2 regions of the Mesorhizobium sp. M0571 genome follow, and region 2 is predicted to be linked to the other one. Evidence: predicted binding sites of a transcription regulator. Region 2 holds the regulator's gene; the other holds the start of a gene.
The links. The regulator LexA, encoded in region 2, represses DNA repair genes until DNA is damaged. The targets are predictions, from matches to a motif close to TGTTCNNNNTGTGTTCNG.
Positions count from the first base shown of each region.

Region 1 (4,210 bases), on a different contig from region 2:
AACTGGACCTTTACGGCCGTTTCGTCGGCGCCTGGACATTCGATGCCACACGCCATCTCGAGGACGGTTCGGTGCTGACCGGGCGCGGCGAGGTGCATTTCGGCTGGGTCCTGGAGGGCCGGGCGATCCAGGACGTGTGGATCCTGCCCGCCCGTGACGCAGGTGCCTCGCCTTCGCTCGGTAAATGGACCTTCTACGGCACGACGTTGCGCGTCTACGACCCCGGCGTCGATGCCTGGCACATCTTCTGGAGCGATCCGCGCAGCCAGTATTACAGCCGCCAGCTCGGCCGCGCCGAGGGCGATACGATCGTCCAATTGGGCGCAGACGGTACCGGCGCTTCAGTGCGCTGGAGCTTTTCCCAGATCACCGGAAATTCCTTCCGCTGGCTGGGCGAGCGCTCGCAGGACGACGGCGCCACCTGGCGTCTCGAGGTCGAGTTTCTGGCCCACAGAACAGCCGACACTTGACAGCCCAATACATTGTAAAAAAGGAGAAAACCATGCTTGACCATGTTTCAATAGGTGTCCGCGATACCGACGCCTCCAAGCGTTTCTACGATGCCGCGCTGAAGCCGCTCGGCTATACCTGTCTCAGCCAGTCGCCGGGCTCGCTCGGCTATGGCGCGCAAGGTGTTGCGCTGTGTGGGTGAACGAGGCTCAGCGCCCGGTTTCAGCAGACGGCGAGTCCGGCCTGCATTTCTGCTTTGCGGCGCCGACGCGGAGCAACGTCGATGCCTTCCATGCGGGCGCCTTGCGTGCAGGAGGCAGCGACAATGGCACACCTGGCCTGCGCGCCGGCTATGGCGAAAATTACTACGCCGCCTTTGTTATCGACCTGGACGGCTATCGCATCGAGGCCTATTGCGGAGCGGCCGGCTAGGCTCATCCTACCCCATCAAGGTTGCCGAATTCCCGCAGCTCAAACGGTTTCCACTAACCCTGCTTTGCTCTACCAATGCCAGTATTCGGGCACGGCCCGGCGGGGAGGGTCAGAGATGCCGAGCTTCGACAGCCTGTTCAACGCCTTCGTCACCATTCTCGTGACCATCGACCCGCCTGGCCTGGCGCCGCTTTTCCTCGCCGTGACCCGCGGCATGAACCGCGAGGAGCGCAACCAGGTCTCCGTGCGCGCCTCGATCATTGCTTTCCTGGTGATGGCGCTGTTTGCCGTCGCCGGTGCGTCGATCCTGTCGGTGTTCGGCATCACCCTGCCGGCCTTCCGCGTCGCCGGCGGCTTCCTGCTGTTCTTCATCGCCTTCGAAATGGTGTTCGAGCGCCGGCAGGACCGCAAGGAGAAGATCGGCGACGTCGCCATCACCAGGGACATGATCCACAACATCGCCGCCTTTCCGCTGGCGATCCCGCTTATTGCCGGTCCCGGCGCGATTTCGGCGACCGTTCTGCTCTCAAGCTCGTTTCAGGGTTTTGGCGCACAGGCAGCCCTTGTCGGCATCATCGCGATCTGCCTTGTCATCACCTATCTGGTGTTCGTGCTGTCAGAGCGCATCGACCGTATCCTTGGCCAAACTGGCCGTTCGATCCTGACAAGGCTGCTGGGCGTCATCCTGGCGGCGCTCGCCGTACAGTTCGTCGCCGATGGCATCAAGGCGCTGATGGCGACGTAGGAAACTGTCTTACTTTGCCGTCTCAATGACTTCGAAGTCGTGGGTGATCACGGCGGTCTTGGCCATCATTGCCGAGGCCGAGCAGTATTTTTGGATCGAAAGCTCGATAGCCCGCTTCACCTTGTCGTGCGACAGCGCCCGGCCCTTGACGACGAAATGCATGTGGATGCGGGTGAACACCCTGGGATCGGCTTCTGCGCGATCAGCATCGAGTTCGACCACGCAATCTTCGACCGCCTCGCGCCCCTTTTCGAGGATATGGACCACGTCATAGGCCGAACAGCCGCCGGTGCCGATCAGCACCAGTTCCATTGGGCTCGGCCCCGGCGTCTTGCCTTCCGGTCCCAACGCAGTACCTAGGACCAGCTTGTGCCCACTGGCGGACTCGCCGACGAAAGTGCGCTCCTCGACCCATTTGACCCGTGCTTTCACTTGATACGTCCTTTCACCGCTCAAACGCACAGCGTCCCGAAAATCCAAGACAGATTTTCAGGACGCCAATTCGTGGCCAAGTAGCCGGCGTTTTTCGCCGTAAGGGTAGTCCGCCCCGAGAAATCAGAACGGGATTTCGTCGTCCAGCTCGCGCGACGAACCACCGCCGCCCTTGTTGGGTCCGCCGCGATTGAAACTTTCGCCGGGGCCGGACTGGCCGAAATCGGAACCGCGGCTCGCACCACCACCGGCATAGTTGCCGACCTGGCCGCCGCCCTCGCCCCGCGCATCGAGCATCTGCAGCTCGCCGCGGAATTTCTGCAGCACGACCTCGGTCGTATAGCGGTCATTGCCGGTCTGGTCCTGCCACTTGCGCGTCTGCAGCTGGCCCTCGACATAGACCTTCATGCCCTTCTTCAGATACTGCTCGGCCACCTTGGCGATCTGGTCGTTGAAGATCACGACATTGTGCCACTCGGTCTTTTCCTTGCGCTCTCCTGACGTCTTGTCGCGCCAGCTTTCCGAGGTGGCGATGCGGATGTTGACGACCGGGTCACCCGAATTCAGGCGGCGGATTTCAGGGTCCGCCCCGAGGTTGCCCACCAGAATGACCTTGTTGACGCTACCCGCCATGACACTTCTCCGCGCTTATCCGAAACCAAACTTTTGTCGCTGCACCTTACAGGCTGCGGACGATCCCCGCCTGCCGTGGCTGCCTTTTCCCACAAGGTTTTTGTTCTCTTTTCGTTCTAGGCTAAAGGCCCTGCACTGTCAATAGTTGTCAGTAACAAGTAGTGTCTTGGCGTCGAATTTCCACGAACCATGAGATCGAGGCGAACGCAATGAAGATGATTGCGCACGACGACCAGCCGCAAGAAGAATGGCGAGCGGGAGTAAAGACCCGCATGCATGTCTCGGCCCGCAACGGCGCAACTCAACTTTGCATATTTGAACAATGGGTCGAACCGGCGGTTGGCGCCCCGACACATTGGCACCGGGTCGAGGAAGTGCTTACCGTCATCGCTGGCAAGGCCGAGATGTGGATCGACGAAGAGCATCTCGTCTTGACTGCTGGACAGTCGCTTGTTGTTGCCGCGCGCAGGCAACATGGCTTCCGAAACGTCGGCTCCGAAATGCTTCATATCCATGCCGTGCTCGCGTCGCCAGTTTTCGAGGCGACGTTCAACGGATCCCCCGACATGGTGAGACGCTGGCTCCCAGAGAGTTTGTAAAACCTCGCCTGTCTTAAAACACCGCTTGTCTTAAAAAACTTCGCTTGCCAAACCGATAAGTATCGACTTATGCTTTCGGCATGATCGAAGCAGAGATTTTTCGGGCGCTGGCCGATCCAACGCGTCGCGCCGTCTATGAGCGGCTCGCCGACGGCGAGATGACGGTGTCGGAACTGCGCACTGGCATGCCGGTATCGCAGCCGGCGGTATCGCAGCATCTGGCCGTGCTGCGCGGCGCCGGCCTTGTGGTCGAGCGACGGGCTGGCCGCAACGCCTATTACCGCGCCGATCCGAAGGGGCTTGCGCCGCTGCTCGGCTGGATCGAACGCTACCGTGCATTCTGGCCAGAGCGCATTGAAAGGCTCAAGACGGTTTTGAAGGATATGGACCAATGACCAGCCGAGGCAAAGAACACGCGGAAATGGCGGCAGACAAGATCGAGTTCGAGTGCGAGTTGCCCGACCCGCCGGAAAAGGTGTGGCGGGCGTTGACAGTGCCGCACCTGCTCGCGGCCTGGATGATGCCGAACGACATAAAGCCCGAAATCGGTAGCCGCTTTGCCTTTAAAACGCCGGAGGCGCCGATCGAGTGCGAAATCCTCGACGCGGATCCCGGACGCCTGCTGCGGTATTCCTGGCGGGAACGGCCGGCGCCCGGCGATGCGCAGGCCCCGCTCGACAGTCCAACGGACAGCCCAATCGACAGCATCGTCACCTTTACGCTCGACCGCACCGTTTCCGGGGGCACGCATCTGCGCATCGTCCATGATGGTTTTGCCCGGGCAGCGATGCCAGAGATCGCGATGGCAGGCGCCGGCTGCAGGCTTTCGTTTGAAGCAAGCAATCCCAGCCACAAGCAGATCGCCGCAAACACCCCGCGCCTCTTCCGGCGCGCGGCCTGAACGACAATAGTCAACGGA
Region 1 is NZ_JAMYQT010000017.1:75,002-79,211, forward strand. Features, by position in the region: gene NKI85_RS20760 (hypothetical protein) at 1-470, shown strand, start outside; partial or broken gene NKI85_RS20765 (VOC family protein) at 503-882, shown strand; gene NKI85_RS20770 (MarC family protein) at 998-1,627, shown strand; gene NKI85_RS20775 (OsmC family protein) at 1,637-2,059, opposite strand; gene NKI85_RS20780 (single-stranded DNA-binding protein) at 2,183-2,692, opposite strand; gene NKI85_RS20785 (cupin domain-containing protein) at 2,965-3,291, shown strand; gene NKI85_RS20790 (ArsR/SmtB family transcription factor) at 3,372-3,686, shown strand; gene NKI85_RS20795 (SRPBCC family protein) at 3,683-4,192, shown strand.
Region 1: the regulator LexA is predicted to act here: its motif matches at 2,794-2,811, upstream of NKI85_RS20780 (single-stranded DNA-binding protein).

Region 2 (4,210 bases):
ACCGGCATCTACCACATCATCTCCATCTCAGGGCTGCATATGGCGTTGGTCGCCGGCACCATCATGGCCCTCCTGCGCGGCGCCTTTGCGCTGTTTCCCAACTTCTCATCGCGACGGCCGGTCAAGAAATATGCCGCAGCCGCCGCGCTTTTTTCGATTGCGGCGTACCTCGTCTTTTCCGGCATCGTGGTGGCGGCCGAACGCAGCTTCATCATGCTGGCGGTGATGCTTATCGCCGTGCTGTTCGACCGGGCCGCGCTCACCATGCGCAATCTGGCGATCTCGGCCATCGCGGTCATCCTGGTGTCGCCGCACGAGGTGGTCGGTCCGAGTTTCCAGATGTCCTTCGCCGCGACTGCGGCCCTTGTCGGCGCCTATGCCGGCTGGTCCGATTACCGCGCCGGCAGGGCCACCACGCCGCCACCGCGGCGGTCGCCGCTACGCTTCGCCACCCGAAAGGTTCTGTTGGGCATGGGCGGCCTCGCGATGACCTCGATCATTGCAGGGGGCGCCACGGCGCTTTTCGCTATATGGCATTTCCAGCGCGTGGCGCCGCTCAGCCTGTTCGCCAATCTGGCGATCATGCCCATTGTCTCGCTGGTCGTCATGCCTTGCGCGGTCCTCAGCGCGCTGGCGATGCCGTTCGGCGCGGATGGGCCTTTCCTCTATGTGATGGGCAAGGGGCTGACGGCGATGATCGCCCTGTCCGGATGGATCTCCGAGCGCTCGCCGATCGACGCGGTCGGGCTGATTTCGCTGAGATCGGTCCTTCTGGTGACGATCGGTCTCATAATTGCCAGCATGGCCACGACCTGGCTGCGGCTCGCGGCACTTCCTTTCGCGCTCGCCGGCTTGCTGACGACTACGCAGACGCGCGCACCCGACGTATTGATCTCGGAGGACGCACGGCTGGTCGCGCTGCCGATCGGCAGCGGTGAACTCGCGGTCAACCGAGCACGCCCGAATGAATTCACCATCGACAACTGGAAACGCGCCCTGACCTCCGAGGCCATCGTCGCGCCGGAAACACCGGGAAAGAACGACCCGCAATTCGACATTGCCGACCCAGCCGATCTGCCAGCGGGCATGCCTTTCATTTGCACGGAGGGCCTCTGCCTTGCCCGCCATCCATCCGGTGCGATTGTCGCGCAAGCCAAGGACCGGGATACTGCGCGGCCAGCCTGTGCTTTTGCCAGTTTGATCGTCATCGACGACGCCACCGCCCATAACCCCTGCTACTACGACCGGCTGGTCCTCGTCGTCACCAAACGGCAACTGGCGCGCGCGGGAAGTGCCGCCGTGTATTTCGATCCACAAGCGGCAACGCGCGCAGAAATCCGCTTCGCGGTCGAAAAATCATACCGGCCCTGGCATATGCAGCGGAAGTTTTCACGCGAGGCCAGAGGCCTGCCGCCATATCGCAAGGCCGACAAGCCTAAAGCCGGCACCACACCCAAGGGCGCAACTCAGTAGCGGCGGATCAGCCCGACGAGTTTGCCTTGCACCTTGACCCTGTCTGGCCCGAAGATGCGCGTCTCATAGGCCGGATTAGCGGCTTCCAGGGCGATCGAGGCGCCCTTGCGGCGGAACCGCTTCAGCGTCGCTTCCTCCTCGTCGACCAGAGCCACCACGATCTCACCGGGGCTCGCCGTATCGGCATTGCGGATGATGACCGTGTCGCCGTCGAAAATGCCGGCCTCGATCATCGAATCGCCTTTGACCTCAAGCGCATAATGCTCGCCGCCCATGATCATGTCCGGCGGCACGGAGATCGAATGCGTCTGGTGCTGGATGGCGTCGATCGGCACACCGGCGGCGATGCGGCCCATCACCGGGATCGACACGGCGACGACGACATCGTCGTCATTGCCGGCTGCAGGGACGCGCGACGATGTCGGCTTGCCTTGCCGTCCCAGGCTGCCCTGCCCAGGACCGCCTTGCCCAAGACTGCCCTGGATGACGCTCGGCGAGAACTTGCGTGCCGCATTGAGGCCTGGGGCGATCGAGTCGGGCAGGCGCAGCACCTCCAGGGCACGGGCCCGGTTGGGCAAACGGCGAATGAAGCCGCGCTCCTCCAGCGCCGTTATCAGCCGGTGGATTCCTGATTTGGAAGCCAGGTCGAGCGCTTCCTTCATCTCGTCGAAGGAGGGCGGGATACCGCTTTCCTTAAGCCTTTCGTGGATGAACATCAGCAGTTCGTGTTGTTTGCGTGTCAGCATAGCGACCCCCAACAGAATCAGAAAAACAAACCCAGAACAAACACTATCTGTTCCATTTGTGTTCCGCAACTGTTTAAAGTTTAATGAATGTGTTGACGGTTTGTTCAGCGTAACATCAGCACGTCGCAGGGAGCATCCGCCGCCGCGGCGGGTGCGAACGGTGCGCGAACGATCAGCCCGTTCGCATCGGCCAGCATTTTCAGCATTGAGGAATCCTGAATGCCGAACGGCGTCGCCACCAGCGTGCCGGCGTCGTGCCTGACAACAGCCCGCACATAATCCTGCCTGAGATCATTGGCCGGCATGGCAGCGCCGAGCCGCGCCCGACGTATATCCTGCTGAAAGGCCCGGCCGCCGAGCCGCGCCAGCAGCGGCTTCAGGAAGAGCTGGGTGCAGACCAGGCTTGCCACCGGATTGCCGGGCAGGCCGATGCAGCGGATGTCGCCCAGCCGCCCGAACATCAGCGGCTTGCCGGGCCGCATGGCGATCTTCCAGAAATCGAGGGTCATGCCTTGCCCGGTCAGCACGTCATGGACGAAGTCGTGGTCACCGACCGAGGCACCACCCAGCGTGACGATGACATTCGCGCCGGCCTTCACCGCCTTTGTCACCAGCGCAGCGATCGCCTCCTTGCGGTCCGGCGCGATGCCGAGATCGAGCGCGCGCGCGCCGACCGACTGTGCGGCGGCGGCGACGCCATAGGCGTTTGACGAGATGATCTGGTCGGGGCCAAGCTCGCTGCCCGGCGGCAGCAATTCGTCGCCGGTGGCGATGATGGCGACCAGCGGCCGCTTGACCACGCAGACCTCGGGGTGGTTGGCCGATGCTGCCAGTGACAAGGCCGCCGGATCTAGCAGGCGGCCCTGGCCCAGCAGGACGTCGCCCTTGGCGAAATCAAGCCCGAGGCGGCGGATGTTGCGCCCTTGCACCGTCGGCTCCGTCACTTCGACGCTGCCGCCGCCGAGGTCGCGGACGTTCTCCTGGATGACGATGGTGTCGGCGCCTTCGGGAAGCGGCGCGCCGGTAAAGATGCGTACGGCTTGCCCTTGCTGCACCGCCCCGGCAAAGCCGCGTCCGGCTGGCGCCATGCCGATCACCGAAAGCTTTGCTGGTAGGGAGGCGATATCGGCGGCCCGCACGGCATAGCCGTCCATGGCGGAGGCATTGAACGGCGGCTGGGTGCGGAGCGCCACAACCGGCTCCGCCAGCACGCGGTCTGCGGCATCCAGCAGTGCGACGCGTTCGCCCGGCAGCGCTGCTGCGCCGTGCAGCAGGCGCTCGAGCGCCTCGGCAACTGGGACCAGCGCCATTATCGGCCCGCCCCGGTGGTCCCATCTCCGGTGACCCCGGTGACCTTGTAGTCGCCGGATTTGCCGCCGGTCTTTTCAACCAGCCTGATGCCGGAGATAACCATGGCACGGTCGACCGCCTTGGCCATGTCATAGATCGTCAGGCAAGCTACCGAGACGGCCGTGAGCGCCTCCATCTCGACTCCGGTCTTGCCGGTAACGCGGGTCAGTGCTGTCACTTTCAGGCCGGGCAGCGCCGCGTCCGGCTCGATATCGACGGATATCTTGGTCAGCAGCAGCGGATGACAGAGCGGGATCAATTCATGCGTCTTCTTGGCCGCCATGATACCGGCGATGCGCGCGGTGCCCAGGACATCGCCCTTCTTGGCATCGCCGGCGAGGATCATGTCCAGCGTCTCGGGCCGCATCGAGACGAAGCCCTCTGCGACTGCCGTGCGCACCGTCTCAGCCTTGTCGCCGACATCGACCATGTTGGCTTCGCCCTGTGCGCCAAGATGGGTGAGGGCGGCCGCCATCCTCAGACCGCCTTAGAGCGACGTGCGTCCGTTTGGACGCACAAAGTACGCTCTAACACTTTGAATCTATGCATCGTGCTCTCCGAAAATCGACTCCGATTTTCGGGCCGATGCATTGGCCGGCGCCTTGCCCGTCAAAAGCAGGCGCGTTGCCGCGGTCACGTCC
Region 2 is NZ_JAMYQT010000048.1:33,205-37,414, reverse strand. Features, by position in the region: gene NKI85_RS31315 (ComEC/Rec2 family competence protein) at 1-1,473, shown strand, start outside; gene lexA (transcriptional repressor LexA) at 1,467-2,219, opposite strand; gene NKI85_RS31305 (molybdopterin molybdotransferase MoeA) at 2,324-3,529, opposite strand; gene moaC (cyclic pyranopterin monophosphate synthase MoaC) at 3,529-4,044, opposite strand; gene trpC (indole-3-glycerol phosphate synthase TrpC) at 4,111-4,210, opposite strand, start outside.